3 regions of the Pseudomonas hygromyciniae genome follow, and region 1 is predicted to be linked to each of the others. Evidence: predicted binding sites of a transcription regulator. Region 1 holds the regulator's gene; each other region holds the start of a gene.
The links. The regulator FliA, encoded in region 1, starts transcription of late flagellar genes. The targets are predictions, from matches to a motif close to CTAAAGTTTNNNNNNNNNNNGCCGNTAA.
Positions count from the first base shown of each region.

Region 1 (5,130 bases):
CGAGCTGACGGCTGCCCTGGATTACAAACCCCAGGCCCTGGCGCCGCGCGTGCCGAACATGGAACTCGAAGACGAGTTGCGCAAGACCGCCTCGCGCATTGTCTCGGCCCAGGCCGAGCTGAGCATGCGTGGCGACAGCGATGCGACCACCAATCGCCAATTGTTTGCCGGCCTGCCGCTGACTGCGGCCGAGCCACTGGTAGAACCGACTTTCGTCGAGCCGCCACGTCCCGCCGCGCCAGCACCGGCCGCTGCGGTCGACCAGCGCGTGTTCGACTCGATGCGCTTTGAACTCAATGGCCTGCGCGAACTGCTGGAAGTGCAGTTGGGCTCGCTGGCCTGGAACCAGTTGCAAGGCAGCAAGCCGCAACAGGCCAATCTCTGGCGTCGTCTGCAACGCATCGGCTTGTCCGGCCCGTTGTCGCGCGACCTGCTGGAGCTGACCACCGGCATTGAAGAGCCTCGCCAAGCCTGGCGCATGTTGCTGGCCCACCTGGCGCGGATGATCCAGACCCCGGAAATCGAACCCCTTGAAGAAGGTGGCGTGATTGCCATGGTCGGCCCTGCCGGCATGGGCAAGACCACCACCCTGGCCAAGCTGGCCGCCCGTTATGTACTCAAGTACGGCGCCCACAATATTGCGCTGGTGAGCATGGACAGCTACCGCATCGGTGCCCAGGAACAGCTCAAGACGTTGGGCCGCATCCTCAATGTACCGGTGACCCATGTCGACCCGGGCCAATCCCTGGCCAACGCCCTCGACCCGCTGCTGCGCAAGCGCGTGGTGCTGATCGATACCGCCGGCCTGCAAGCCAGCGATCCGGCGTTGCGCATGCAGCTGGAAAGCCTGGCCGGGCGCGGGATCAAGTCGAAAAATTACCTGGTACTTGCAACAACCAGCCAAAAACAGGTTCTGACTGCTGCGTACCACAGCTACAAGCGTTGCGGGCTGGCCGGTTGCATCCTGACTAAGCTGGATGAAACCGCAAGCCTTGGCGAAGTGTTGAGCCTTGCCATCAGCCATGAATTACCGGTCGCCTACCTGACCGACGGGCCGCGGATCCCGGATGACTTGCATCTGCCGCGCCGTCATCAGTTGGTCAGCCGTGCAGTCAGTGTGCAAATGCAGGATGAACCCAGTGAAGAGGCTATGGCGGATATGTTCGCCGACCTCTATCACAACCCAGCCAAGCGGGTCGGCTGAAGGCAACATGAAACACAGTGCAATGTACCTACATCGATGGTCTGCTACCGCGGCCACCCTATGTAGCCTGCGGCTAAGCAAGACAAGGTAAAGAAAGAACATGGGCAGCATGCATCCCGTACAGGTGATCGCGGTGACCGGCGGCAAAGGTGGCGTCGGGAAAACTAACGTGTCAGTGAATTTGTCCCTGGCCCTGGCAGAGCTTGGCCGCCGCGTCATGCTGCTGGATGCCGACCTGGGCCTGGCGAACGTTGACGTTCTGCTGGGACTGACGCCCAAACACACCCTGGCCGATGTCATAGAGGGCCGCTGTGAGCTGCGCGATGTGCTGTTGCAGGGGCCAGGGGGGATTCGTATCGTCCCGGCCGCCTCCGGCACCCAGAGCATGGTGCATCTGAGCCCGGCGCAGCATGCCGGCCTGATCCAGGCCTTCAGTGATATCGGCGACAACCTCGACGTGCTGGTGATCGACACCGCTGCCGGGATTGGCGAGTCGGTAGTCAGCTTCGTGCGCGCCGCCCAAGAAGTGTTGCTGGTGGTCTGCGACGAACCCACCTCGATCACCGACGCTTACGCCCTGATCAAACTGCTCAACCGTGACTACGGCATGAACCGCTTCCGTGTGCTGGCCAACATGGCCCAGAGCCCACAAGAAGGGCGCAACCTGTTCGCCAAGTTGACCAAGGTCACGGATCGCTTCCTCGATGTCGCCTTACAATACGTCGGCGCAGTTCCCTATGACGAGTGTGTGCGCAAGGCTGTGCAAAAGCAGCGTGCAGTCTACGAAGCGTTCCCTCGTTCGAAATGCTCGTTGGCGTTCAAGGCAATTGCTCAGAAGGTCGATACCTGGCCACTGCCCGCCAATCCCCGGGGGCATCTGGAGTTTTTCGTCGAGCGATTGGTGCATCAGACGAGTGCAGGACCGGTGCTATGACAGCCAGCGGCTACAACCTTTACAAAAAATCAGCGCGTGACAGCCAGGGCGAATTGATCGAGCGCTATGCGCCTCTGGTCAAGCGCATTGCCTACCACCTGCTGGCACGCCTGCCCGCCAGTGTCCAGGTCGAAGACCTGATCCAGGCCGGGATGATCGGCTTGCTCGAAGTGTCGACCAAGTACGACGCGAGCAAGGGGGCGAGTTTCGAGACGTATGCGGGTATCCGTATCCGTGGCGCGATGCTCGATGAAGTGCGTAAAGGTGATTGGGCGCCGCGTTCGGTCCACCGCAATACCCGGATGGTGAGTGACGCAATTCGCTCAATTGAAGCAAAAACCGGTCGCGACGCTAAAGATCACGAAGTTGCGGCCGAACTCCAATTGAGTCTCGACGATTACTACGGGATTTTGAACGATACCTTGGGCAGCCGCCTGTTCAGTTTCGACGACCTGCTACAGGACGGCGAACATGAAGGGCTGCACGAGGACGGCGCGAGCGCTCACCAGGAGCCTTCACGCGACCTGGAAGATGAACGCTTCCAGGGCGCCCTGGCGGACGCGATTGCCAATCTGCCGGAGCGTGAGCGGCTGGTGTTGGCGCTGTACTACGACGAAGAGCTGAACCTCAAGGAAATCGGTGAGGTCCTGGGGGTCAGCGAATCGCGGGTCAGCCAGCTACATAGCCAATGCGCGGCCCGCTTGCGGGGGCGTTTGGGAGAGTGGCGAGCGCGCTGACAGGCAGTGTGGGGACACTGTGAACGATAACCGCCAGGGCGCGAGCCGGGCGGGAGCGGCTCGTGGAGTGCCCTAGCAGTCCTTTTTGTGTAATGCCTGTTGAATGATATGGCGCGCCCAGGTGCTGGACGCGTTTAAGACTGCTTGGAGGTCGAATTGGACAAGAACATGAAAATCCTCATCGTTGATGACTTCTCAACGATGCGGCGGATCATAAAAAACCTGTTGCGTGACCTTGGGTTCACTAACACGGTCGAGGCGGATGACGGCATTACTGCGATTCCGATCCTCAACAGCGGGAGCATCGACTTTCTGGTAACTGACTGGAACATGCCTGGCATGACCGGCATTGATCTACTGCGCCACGTGCGCGCGGATGAAAAACTGCGCAGCCTGCCTGTGCTGATGGTGACCGCTGAAGCCAAGCGTGAACAGATCATCGAAGCCGCCCAGGCGGGGGTCAACGGCTACGTGGTCAAGCCATTCACTGCACTGGCCTTGAAAGAGAAGATTGAAAAAATCTTCGAACGCATCGGTCATTGATGCTGCCACGGGGGAGCTATGGAGCATAAAGAATCATCGCAGGCCGACTTTGAGTCGACCCTGAAAAAACATGCTCACCAACTCGTCGAAAGCCTGGAAAAAGGCCAGTTCGGCGACGCAGTGCAGTTGATCCATGAGCTCAACCAGACCCGCGACCGCGGCCTGTACCAGGAAGTGGGCAAGCTCACCCGTGAGTTGCACAGTGCGATCGTCAATTTCCAGATCGACCCGCACATGCCCCAGGCCGAGGAAATCTCGCAGATCACTGATGCCACCGAACGCTTGTCCTATGTGGTCAGGCTGACTGAGGCGGCAGCCAATCGCACCATGGACCTGGTGGAAAACGCCACGCCCCTGGTCAACGGCATGGCCAATGAGGCCAAGGCGTTGAGCGCTGACTGGGGGCGTTTCATGCGCCGCGAAGTCGGTGCTGAAGAATTTCGTGAGCTGGCGCGTCGGGTCGAAGGTTTTCTGTCACGCAGCGAGCAGGAAAACCGCACGGTTTCCAGCAACCTCAATGACATCCTGCTGGCCCAGGATTACCAGGACCTCACCGGTCAGGTGATCAAGCGCGTGACCCTGTTGGTCACCGAAGTGGAAAGCAACCTGCTCAAACTGGTGCTGATGGCTGGCCAAGTCGACCGTTTTGCCGGCATTGAACATGACCGCGAAGCGATCCTCTCGGAAAAAGATCCACAAAAACACCTCGCCAAGGGTGAAGGTCCGCAGATTCATGCCGATAAACGTGAAGACGTTATGTCAGGTCAAGATGACGTAGACGATTTGCTGTCCAGTTTAGGCTTCTAAGGAGCACGCAATATGAGCTTCGGCGCCGATGAAGAAATCCTTCAGGATTTCCTTGTAGAGGCCGGCGAAATTCTAGAGCAGTTGTCCGAGCAACTGGTCGAGCTGGAAAGCCGACCGGATGATGCGAACCTGCTCAATGCAATTTTTCGCGGTTTTCACACTGTAAAAGGGGGCGCCGGCTTCCTCCAGCTCCATGAGCTGGTGGAGTGCTGCCACATCGCCGAAAACGTGTTCGACATCCTGCGCAAGGGTGAGCGGCACGTTGATTCGGAATTGATGGACGTGATCCTCGAAGCCCTGGACGCGGTCAATGGCATGTTCAACGAAGTGCGTGAACGCGCTCCGATTACTGCCGCCACCCCGCAACTGCTGGCCGCCCTGGCGCGCCTGGCAGAACCTGCCGCATTGGTCGCCGCCCCGGTGGTTGAAGCCGCACCTGAACCGGTGGCCGAACCCGACGTCACCGACAGCGAATTCGAACAACTGCTGGACTCCCTCAATGCCGTCAAGGCCGAGGCCGAGGCCGAAGCACCGGCAGCGGCTGCGCCGGCCATGGTGCCGACCAGCGAAGACATCACCGACGCCGAGTTCGAGTCCTTGCTCGACCAGTTGCACGGCAAGGGCCAGTTTGCCCCGGACGCCGTGGCGGCCACACCGCAGCCTGTGGAGCCTGCTGCGCCAGCGGCCAGCACCGATATCACCGACGACGAATTTGAAGCACTGCTGGATCAGTTGCATGGCAAGGGTTCGTTTGCTGCCGATGCTTTGCCGGCAGTCGCTGCGGCGGCTGCACCTGCTGCTGCGGCGCCTGCTGCCGCACCGGCGGCGGATGGCTTGATCACCGACCACGAATTCGAATCCCTGCTGGACGAATTGCACGGCAAGGGCAAGTTTTCCGAGGTGGC
Region 1 is NZ_CP070506.1:1,738,292-1,743,421, forward strand. It holds gene flhF (flagellar biosynthesis GTPase FlhF) at 1-1,204, shown strand, start outside; gene fleN (MinD/ParA family protein) at 1,305-2,138, shown strand; gene fliA (RNA polymerase sigma factor FliA) at 2,135-2,875, shown strand; gene JTY93_RS07675 (chemotaxis response regulator CheY) at 3,044-3,418, shown strand; gene JTY93_RS07680 (protein phosphatase CheZ) at 3,437-4,225, shown strand; gene JTY93_RS07685 (chemotaxis protein CheA) at 4,238-5,130, shown strand, end outside.

Region 2 (5,130 bases), 1.6 Mb from region 1:
GGTAGGCTGGAATCTTAGGTAAATCCGGGATTCTAAGGCCGAGAGCTGATGACGAGTTACCCTTTGGGTGACGAAGTGGTTGATGCCATGCTTCCAAGAAAAGCTTCTAAGCTTCAGGTAACCAGGAACCGTACCCCAAACCGACACAGGTGGTTGGGTAGAGAATACCAAGGCGCTTGAGAGAACTCGGGTGAAGGAACTAGGCAAAATGGCACCGTAACTTCGGGAGAAGGTGCGCCGGTGAGGGTGAAGGACTTGCTCCGTAAGCTCATGCCGGTCGAAGATACCAGGCCGCTGCGACTGTTTATTAAAAACACAGCACTCTGCAAACACGAAAGTGGACGTATAGGGTGTGACGCCTGCCCGGTGCCGGAAGGTTAATTGATGGGGTTAGCTAACGCGAAGCTCTTGATCGAAGCCCCGGTAAACGGCGGCCGTAACTATAACGGTCCTAAGGTAGCGAAATTCCTTGTCGGGTAAGTTCCGACCTGCACGAATGGCGTAACGATGGCGGCGCTGTCTCCACCCGAGACTCAGTGAAATTGAAATCGCTGTGAAGATGCAGTGTATCCGCGGCTAGACGGAAAGACCCCGTGAACCTTTACTATAGCTTTGCACTGGACTTTGAATTTGCTTGTGTAGGATAGGTGGGAGGCTTTGAAGCGTGGACGCCAGTTCGCGTGGAGCCAACCTTGAAATACCACCCTGGCAACTTTGAGGTTCTAACTCAGGTCCGTTATCCGGATCGAGGACAGTGTATGGTGGGTAGTTTGACTGGGGCGGTCTCCTCCTAAAGAGTAACGGAGGAGTACGAAGGTGCGCTCAGACCGGTCGGAAATCGGTCGTAGAGTATAAAGGCAAAAGCGCGCTTGACTGCGAGACAGACACGTCGAGCAGGTACGAAAAGTAGGTCTTAGTGATCCGGTGGTTCTGTATGGAAGGGCCATCGCTCAACGGATAAAAAGGTACTCCGGGGGATAACAGGCTGATACCGCCCAAGAGTTCATATCGACGGCGGTGTTTGGCACCTCGATGTCGGCTCATCACATCCTGGGGCTGAAGCCGGTCCCAAGGGTATGGCTGTTCGCCATTTAAAGTGGTACGCGAGCTGGGTTTAGAACGTCGTGAGACAGTTCGGTCCCTATCTGCCGTGGACGTTTGAGATTTGAGAGGGGCTGCTCCTAGTACGAGAGGACCGGAGTGGACGAACCTCTGGTGTTCCGGTTGTCACGCCAGTGGCATTGCCGGGTAGCTATGTTCGGAATAGATAACCGCTGAAAGCATCTAAGCGGGAAACTAGCCTCAAGATGAGATCTCACTGGAACCTTGAGTTCCCTGAAGGGCCGTCGAAGACTACGACGTTGATAGGTTGGGTGTGTAAGCGCTGTGAGGCGTTGAGCTAACCAATACTAATTGCCCGTGAGGCTTGACCATATAACACCCAAGCAATTTGCGTCGAAAGGCCAGATTGCGGTGTGTGAAGACGAAATGAACCGAAAGTTCGATCTTGCAAACACCGACTTCTATTACATACCCAATTTGCTGAAGCGAGGCCAGCTGGCCACGACTCAGTACCCGAATTTCTTGACGACCATAGAGCATTGGAACCACCTGATCCCATCCCGAACTCAGTAGTGAAACGATGCATCGCCGATGGTAGTGTGGGGTTTCCCCATGTGAGAGTAGGTCATCGTCAAGATTAAATTCCGAAACCCCTGTTTGCTAACGCAAACAGGGGTTTTGTTTATGTAGAAGTCCATGAATTTCATCGGACCGTTGCTAGCGCAACGCTCCGGTACACAGAATTTCTTGACGACCATAGAGCATTGGAACCACCTGATCCCATCCCGAACTCAGCAGTGAAACGATGCATCGCCGATGGTAGTGTGGGGTTTCCCCATGTGAGAGTAGGTCATCGTCAAGATCAAATTCCAAAACCCCCGTCTGCTAACGCAGGCGGGGGTTTTGTCGTTTTAGGGCCTGGGTGCCCTATTCAGACCGCCCGTCGGTTTCCCACGCAATAAGAAGATCTATCCCACAAATTCCTAAGATTTATCCGGTCTTGGCCGAAAGCCTAATGAGCCATGCGCGCACCGAAATAGAGCGGTCGTAGAGTTCGCCTATACCGTACATGGAATGTTGCATTCGGCACGCTCACCCCCTTTTGGCAAAAAGAAGTCGATGAAATGAATCTCAAGTTCAGTCATAAAATTCTGTTGGCCGCGTCAGGCGTCGTGGTTTTGGCCTTCGCGCTGTTCACGCTGTACAACGACTACCTGCAGCGCAATACCATCAGGCAAAATCTGGAGTCATCCATCCAGCAGTCGGGTGACCTGACCGCCAGCAGCGTGCAGAACTGGCTCAGTGGTCGGGTACTGGTCCTGGAAAATCTTGCGCAGAACGTTGCTCACCAAGGCAGTAATGCCGACCTTCCCGGCTTGGTCGATCAACCGGCATTCACCTCGAACTTCCAGTTCACTTATGTCGGTTCAACCAACGGCGTCTTCACCCAGCGCCCTGACGCGAAAATGCCGGATGGCTACGACCCACGTCAGCGCCCCTGGTACAAGCAAGCGGTCGCTGCTGATAAACCCATGCTGACGCCACCTTACATGGCCGCTGTCGGTGGCTTGATCGTCACCATCGCGATGCCGGTCAAGAAAAATGGCGAACTGCTCGGTGTAGTAGGGGGGGACTTGAGCCTGCAAACCCTGGTGAAGATCATCAACTCGGTAGACTTCGGCGGTATTGGCCATGCGTTCCTGGTCAGTGGCGACGGACAGGTGATCGTCAGCCCCGACCAGGATCAGGTGATGAAAAACCTCAAGGACATCTACCCAGGCAGCAGCGTCCGTATTGAGAAGGTTAACCAGGATGTAATCCTCAATGGTCAGGACCGTATCCTGTCCTTCACCCCGATCAGCGGCCTGCCGGGTGCAGATTGGTACATAGGCCTGTCGATCGACAAAGACAAAGCCTACGCTCCCCTGAGTAAATTCCGCACCTCCGCCTTGATCGCGATGTTCATTGCCGTCACCGCAATTGCCGTATTGCTGAGCCTGTTGATCCAGGTGCTGATGCGTCCACTGACCACCATGGGCCGTGCAATGCAAGACATTGCCCAAGGCGAGGGCGACCTGACTCGCCGCCTGGTCGTGGAAAGCAAGGACGAGTTCGGCGAACTGGGTGGCGCCTTCAACCAGTTTGTCGAGCGTATCCATGCCTCGATCAGCGAAGTGTCTTCAGCGACGAGGCATGTGCACGATCTGTCCCAGCGCGTGATGGCCTCGTCCAACGCCTCGATTATCGGCTCCGACGAGCAGAGCGCCCGTACCAACAGCGTTGCCGCGGCCATTAACGAACTGGGTGCCGCCACCCAGGAAATCGCCCGTAACGCCGCTGATGCCTCACAGCATGCCAGTGGCGCCAGTGAGCAAGCCGACGACGGTCGCCAAGTGGTGGAGAAAACCATCCTGGCGATGTCCGAGTTGTCGCAGAAGATCAGCCTGTCCTGTACTCAGATTGAAACCTTGAATGCCAGCACCGATAACATTGGGCACATTCTCGATGTGATCAAAGGCATCTCGCAGCAAACCAACCTGCTTGCGCTCAACGCTGCCATTGAGGCTGCCCGTGCCGGTGAAGCCGGCCGTGGTTTTGCCGTCGTGGCTGACGAAGTACGCAACCTGGCTCACCGTACCCAGGAGTCGGCGGAGGAGATCCACAAGATGATCACCTCGTTGCAGATCGGCTCTCGCGAAGCGGTCACCACGATGAACGCCAGCCAGGTCTCCAGTGAAGAAAGCGTCGAGGTCGCCAACCAGGCGGGTGAACGCTTGATCAGTGTGACTCAGCGGATCGTCGAGATTGATGGCATGAACCAGTCGGTGGCGGCAGCCACTGAGGAACAGACCGCCGTGGTGGAAACACTCAATGTCGATATCAACCAGATCAACCTGCTTAACCAGCAAGGCGTGGCCAACCTCAACGAGACCTTGAAAGACTGCGATGCGCTGTCACAACAAGCCAATCGCTTGAAGCAGTTGGTCGACAGTTTCAAGATCTGATTGCCAGGCAATAAATATGGCGTAGTGCAGCAGTGCACTGCGCCATTTTTTTAACCAAGCAAACGGCAAACGTTATCCAGTGCGCGGTCGGCGAAATCCTGGATGAACTGCTCGAATCCATCTTTACCGCCGGCATCGACAGGTTCGGCGATGATGGTCCAGGTCGCCCGCGCCAGATTCTCCCCGAGCGACTCAACGCTCATCGCCGCCCACAGTCGGGCCACGCCCAAGGTGTTATAGATTGTCGTCCAGGTCATGTGCATCGCCAGCTCATCGCGGCTGTTGAGTTGTTCTACGGCGATACCGCCATCGTGGAAGTGTTTATTGCGTAGCGATCCCACGCCGCTGCCCGTCATCGTGATGCGCGCCAGGGCAGGAATGAACGCGTCAAATCCCTCGAAGCGCCCCACGACCTTCCATAGCGTTGAAGCACTGCAGGCAATCACCACAGATGACACCAGAGGCTTGCCCTGGGGGTTTTTGATCAACGTATCGGGTTGCAGCTGTGTCATAAATTTTTCCTGTTGGAGCGGCTCACAGAAAGCCGATGGCATTGAGGTACTGGCACCCTCTGCGTAACAGCGCGGGTTCTTTTTCCGGGTACTGCGCGCCCATCTGTTCAACACCGTGGCGTGCGTTCTCATGGCGGATCATTGAGATGTCGCCCGTGTCTTCTCCCAGCCCATTGAGGTAGAACCCGAGCACACCGAAAAGGGCATTCTCGCGATCCACTTTGCGCAGATGGTGTTGCCAATCCGCTACGCTCACCAACTCGAACGCATGACCTGCCTGGCGAAACGACTCGACATAGGCTTCCCACTTCAAGGGCTGCGGGTTGTGCAAGTTGAAGACGCTACGCTCGGCAACGTAATTGCCACTGTGGAAGGCAATGAAACGTGCCAGGAAATCCACCGGCATCAGGTCGAAGTTCAATCCCAGGCGTGGCACCCGGCCCAACTGCAGCGATCCCTTGAGCATCAGCATCAGACGGTTTTTGTGTGGCTGGCAGACGCCATTGCGGCTATTGAAACTGATGTTCCCGGGGCGGTAGATATTAATCCAG
Region 2 is NZ_CP070506.1:122,859-127,988, forward strand. It holds rRNA gene JTY93_RS00585 (23S ribosomal RNA) at 1-1,434, shown strand, start outside; rRNA gene rrf (5S ribosomal RNA) at 1,584-1,699, shown strand; rRNA gene rrf (5S ribosomal RNA) at 1,809-1,924, shown strand; gene JTY93_RS00600 (methyl-accepting chemotaxis protein) at 2,187-4,067, shown strand; gene JTY93_RS00605 (SRPBCC family protein) at 4,118-4,579, opposite strand; gene JTY93_RS00610 (amino acid adenylation domain-containing protein) at 4,602-5,130, opposite strand, start outside.
Region 2: the regulator FliA is predicted to act here: its motif matches at 2,046-2,073, upstream of JTY93_RS00600 (methyl-accepting chemotaxis protein).

Region 3 (5,130 bases), 830 kb from region 1:
CGAGACGTCTGCCATGAACCCTATGTATACCCGCCGGGCCCTTTTTTGCGCGTTCGGCCTGCTACCCATCGCCGGTGCCAATGCCGAAGGCTTTATTGATGACAGCAAACTCAAGCTGCAACTGCGCAATGTGTATTTCAACGAGAACTTTCGCGACGAACACGGCATGAGCGCACGCGCCGCGAGAACGGCAAAAAGCGAGCGCACCGAGTGGGCCCAGGGTTTCCTGCTCGACTATCAGTCCGGGTTTACCGCAGGCACCCTCGGCTTCGGCGTGGATGCCCTGGGGCTCTATGGCGTCAAACTCGACTCAGGGCGCGGTCGCAGCGGCACCGGGCTGATGCCGGTGCATGACGACGGCCGCGCAGCCGGCGAATTTGCCAGCGCTGGCGCCACCGCAAAAGCGAGGTTCGCCAAAACCACCGTCAAGTACGGCACCCTGCTGCCCAAAACACCGGTGCTGATTTACAACGACGCACGCCTGTTGCCCCAGACCTACCAGGGCACTCAGATCAGCAGCAACGACATCGAAAACCTGACCGTCACCGGCGGGCACCTGGACCGTTTCAAATTGCGCGATTCCACCAACAGTGTGCCGATCGTACCTGACGGCTACAGCGGGGAAAAATCCGGGGACTTCAACTATGCCGGGGCCGAGTACAAATGGGGAAAAAACACCCGCTTGAGTTATTACTACGGGGAACTGGAGAACTTTTACCGGCAAAACTTCGCCGGCATCCAGCACGACCTGCCGCTGGCCGGTGGCGTGCTGACCGGCGACCTGCGTTACTTCAACAGCGTAGATAGCGGCTCTGCCTACGCAGGCAAAATCGATAACGACATGCTCAGCGGCCAACTGTCCTACGCGATCGCTGGACACACCGTCGGCGGCGGCTACCAGACCCTGCGCGGTGATGCCGGCTTGCCCTACATCAGCGGCGCCACCGTGTACTCGTTCAGCAACGCCGGCATTGGCAAGTTCATCGAGGAAGACGAAAAGACCTGGATGCTCAACTACGGCTTCAACTTTGCCGCCATCGGCGTGCCCGGCCTGACCTTCACTGCGCGCTACCTGAGCGGCAATGACGGCAAGTCCACCAGTACGGTCAACGAGTGGGAGCGCGATACCGAACTGGCCTACGTGGTGCAGGCCGGCACGTTCAAGGGGCTGGGTGTGCGCATGCGCAACTATGTCTACCGCTCTGACTTCTCCCGCGGGCGCGACAGCAACCGCCTCTACCTCACCTATGACATTGCCCTCTGGTAAGTCGACGATCGCGGCCCTACTGTCGAGCGCCTGCTCGATGAATCGGCGAGATGTGGTGTTGTCGATTCACCAGTTAAGTGAGTTGGGGGTTTTATTGGTGGATAAACTGATGGCGCGAGAAGCTCGCGTACAAGGAGCTGACCTTTTTAAATTTTTAGCTGATAGATCGCCGAGTCGTAACAAACCCATTACCACGACTCGGCGACTTGCTATTACTTCACCATTTTCCAGTCTGCGAATGCTGAACGGATAAACCGCTCCAAAAGAGCACTAACTCAACACTCAACTGATGAATCACGAAGATCTTGTTGATCCAGTCATTTTTACTGCCATGCTCGTGGAAAAATGACTGCATCTAAATTTCCAAAATAAAATACATTTTCCTTTCCATAAGTCTTTGATCTTAGCGTGACGCTTTCATCACTGAAAGTCACAAGGGTTCCTTCCTCTATCCTAGCAGAACTGGGTAATGGATACTGAAGATGAATATAAGTCCCCAAGGGTATATCTTTAAAGACATCACCTACAGGGCGACTCCAACCCGCACTTTTTATTTCAGGAGCAGGGACTTCGTAAGCGTCACCATTCGGCGGCAGGTTCGGCGGCTGATAGAGGGTTTTTCCAGTTGAATTATATCTTTCAAACAACACCCCCACCTGGCTCACACTCAAATGTATAGTAAAAAAAATCAGCTCTAAAATTGCACACACCGTTATAAACAGCTAACTGCTGGTGCGAGTTATAGATATCCTCCACGAGAATTTTATAATTCAAAATATCTTCCGATTCGCCCACGCGAAGAATGCGCCTCGCAGTTTCTAATCGGTGAGTGACTAGATTTTCACTCCACTTATGATATTCGTGCGCAGACTTAATCACAGTCGCAATCTTAGCCATTTTACTTTCTCCAGTTATATCCACCTTTATGATTATCACTGCTCAACTCCAAACGCACACCTGTAAAAAATGACAGTCCTTTATACAAATTCGCAATTATAGATCGATTCATTATCGTAAACGTAAAGAAAAATGAAGATCAACTTTTGCACGGGCGTGGTTACCAGTAGAGATGGTTTCAACATTGTTGCGCTCCTCGGGACCACCGATGAGTCACAACGCGCCATCATCCTGGCGTTGGTTTGGCGGCAAGGGCCGAGGTCAGGAAAAATGGACACCCGAAGAAGGTTAAGTAAGCAGTAAAAAGGGGACGGATTTATTTGAAAATAGATCCGTCCCCTTTTCGGTCGAAAATAGATCCGTCCCCTTTTCGCCTTTTCGGTCCTTTTCCGTACCCAATGGGAGACCTCGCCGCTCAAGCGCGCAAGGTCACCGTCAAGCCGCTTAACTTTGTACCATCGTACCTAAAGCTCTTCCTTACCAAGCCGATAACCCGACGAAGCTCTAATAAAGCCGCGTCGATAATAAATGCTTCGTAAGGACGACCTCCATGCCCACACTGCGCTCCATCCAAACCCGCTATACCCTGTTCCTGGTGCTGTTCGTCCTGGTGTTATCGGTACTCACCGTCGTGGGCATCGGCCAGTTGGTCGCCCCCACGTTAAAACACACTGAAGAACAGGTGGTGCTCAACCGCATCGCCGAGGTGGCTGTGCAGATCCAGGGCGAACTCAACAAGGTTCAGGCCCAGCAACGCACCATCACCCAAACCATCCCGCTGCTCGACAGTGACGCCATCGACAAGGTGCTGCCCGGTCTGGTGGATCAGTATGGCGAGCTGAAAGTCTTCGGCGGCGGTATCTGGCCGCTGCCCAACCAGCGCACGCCGGGGCGCAACAAGCACAGCACGTTCTGGCACCGCGATGCCTCGGGCAAGCTGGCGGTGAATACGTTCTGGAACAGCGACGCCGCACCCAATTATTACGACCAGAGCTGGTACAAAGGCGGCCTCGCCTCGCCGCGTGGCCAATGCGCCTGGGCCGCCGCCTACAAGGACGACGCCAGCCAGGAGCCGCGCACCAACTGCGCCATGGCGATCCAGCGAGACGGCGCGGCCTACGGCGTTGCCACCATCGACGTGACCCTGGGCTTTTTCAATGAGCTGGTGGCCAGCAAGGAAAAAGACATCGGCGGCCAGATGCTGATTGTCGAAGGCGACGGCAAGATCATCAGCAACAGTACGCGCATCAACAGCCCGGTAGTGCTCAAGAACATCAGCGAACTGACCGGCACCTCGGCGTTTGCCGCCCAGGTCAGCAAGGCCCTTGCCCATCGCGACCAGGCGCTGCAGCGCGGTGAATTCGACAACCAGGGCGTGTCCAGCACTTTTTACATGCGCCCAATCGAGGGCACCCCTTGGTTCCTCGCCACCGCCCTACCCACCTCGCTGATCACCGCCCAGCGTGACGATGTGCTCGGCAGCCTGGCGCTGCTGCAAATCCCGATGGTATTGCTGCTGGTGCTGCTGGCGTTCTATGCGATTCGCAAGCTGGTGCAACGCATGAAGTCACTGCGCACCAATATCGACGCGTTGTCTGCCGGCGATGCCGACCTGACCAAGCGCATCACCATCCGTGCCGAGGATGAAATGGGCGCCATCGGCCACTCGGTGAACCGCTTTATCATCTACCTGCAGAACATGATCGGCGAAGTAACCCAGGCCACGGGCGCCATGGCCTCGGGACTTGAGCAATTGCAGCAGACCTCGGCGCAGACCAACCGGATTCTGGTGCGCCACGCCTCGGAAACCGATCAGACGGTCACGGCCATCACCGAAATGAGCTCCACCGCCGACACCGTCGCGCAAAACGCTGCTGAAACCGCCTCGTTCACCCAGCGCGCCAACGAACACGCCGACCGCTCCCGCGTGGTGGTGGGCGAAGCCTCGACCAGCGTCAGCGCTCTGATCGGCGAAGTGGCCAGCGCCACCCACACCGTGGAAAATATGCGCCAGGACGCCGCGCGTATCACCGAAACCCTCGGCGTGATCGGCGCGATTGCCGGCCAGACCAACCTGTTGGCACTCAACGCGGCTATTGAAGCGGCGCGCGCTGGCGAGCAAGGCCGAGGGTTTGCGGTGGTCGCCGACGAAGTCCGGGCGTTGGCCGCACGCACCCAAGCCAGCACCTCGCAGATCAACGAGATGTTGGCGCGCCTGACCACTGGCGTGAGTTCGTCGGTGACGGCAATGGAAAACACCCAGGCCAGTTGCCAGTCGGCGGCGGATGCCACGGCACGCGTCAACACGGGCTTGGACGAAATGGCCGGCTCGGTCAGCCATATCAACAACCTCAGCACCCAGATCGCCACCGCCGCCGAGCAGCAAAGTGCAGTGACCGAGGAGATCAACCGCAGCATGGTGCAGATCCGACATATGGTCGAAGAGCTGGTGGAAAGTGGCCATGCCACTCAAACCAATACGCAAAGCCTCTTGGATGCCAATGGCCGGGTGATTACGTTGATGAACCGTTTCAAGGTGCGCTGATAAATGAGTGAAACACTCCCGTGCAAAACACGGGAGTGTGACTCTCCTGGCAGGTCTCAGTGCAAGCTCTCGCCACACAGGAGGTGTTTCATGCACGCTGCTGAGCATTCTCTCCGTTTGGAGCGGATCCTTTAGTCGTCTACGACTGCGTGACCCAACCCGACCGCTGGCACAAGTGGCATCTCACGGGCAATGACACAGCCATCACGGTTGCTCAGTACTACGATGGGCGCCCTTGCTAAGCCTGGCCGGAACACACGCTCGCAACTGGCGCATAAGCTGTTTGTCTGCGTGAACGCCCGCAGCGATAGATGGCGTTGACGAAATTTATGGGGTAAAGATGGCGCTTCAATTCGCAATGATCTGAAGGAGCCAGCATGCTTATGCGACGTTCATCCATCGCCGCCGCCCTCTCGTTTTC
Region 3 is NZ_CP070506.1:2,566,340-2,571,469, reverse strand. It holds gene JTY93_RS11295 (OprD family porin) at 23-1,267, shown strand; gene JTY93_RS29930 (DUF6124 family protein) at 1,191-1,520, shown strand; gene JTY93_RS11290 (hypothetical protein) at 1,591-1,914, opposite strand; gene JTY93_RS11285 (hypothetical protein) at 1,907-2,164, opposite strand; gene JTY93_RS30265 (methyl-accepting chemotaxis protein) at 2,715-4,709, shown strand; partial or broken gene JTY93_RS29915 (DNA polymerase V subunit UmuC) at 4,862-5,014, opposite strand; gene JTY93_RS11275 (M20/M25/M40 family metallo-hydrolase) at 5,087-5,130, shown strand, end outside.
Region 3: the regulator FliA is predicted to act here: its motif matches at 2,629-2,656, upstream of JTY93_RS30265 (methyl-accepting chemotaxis protein).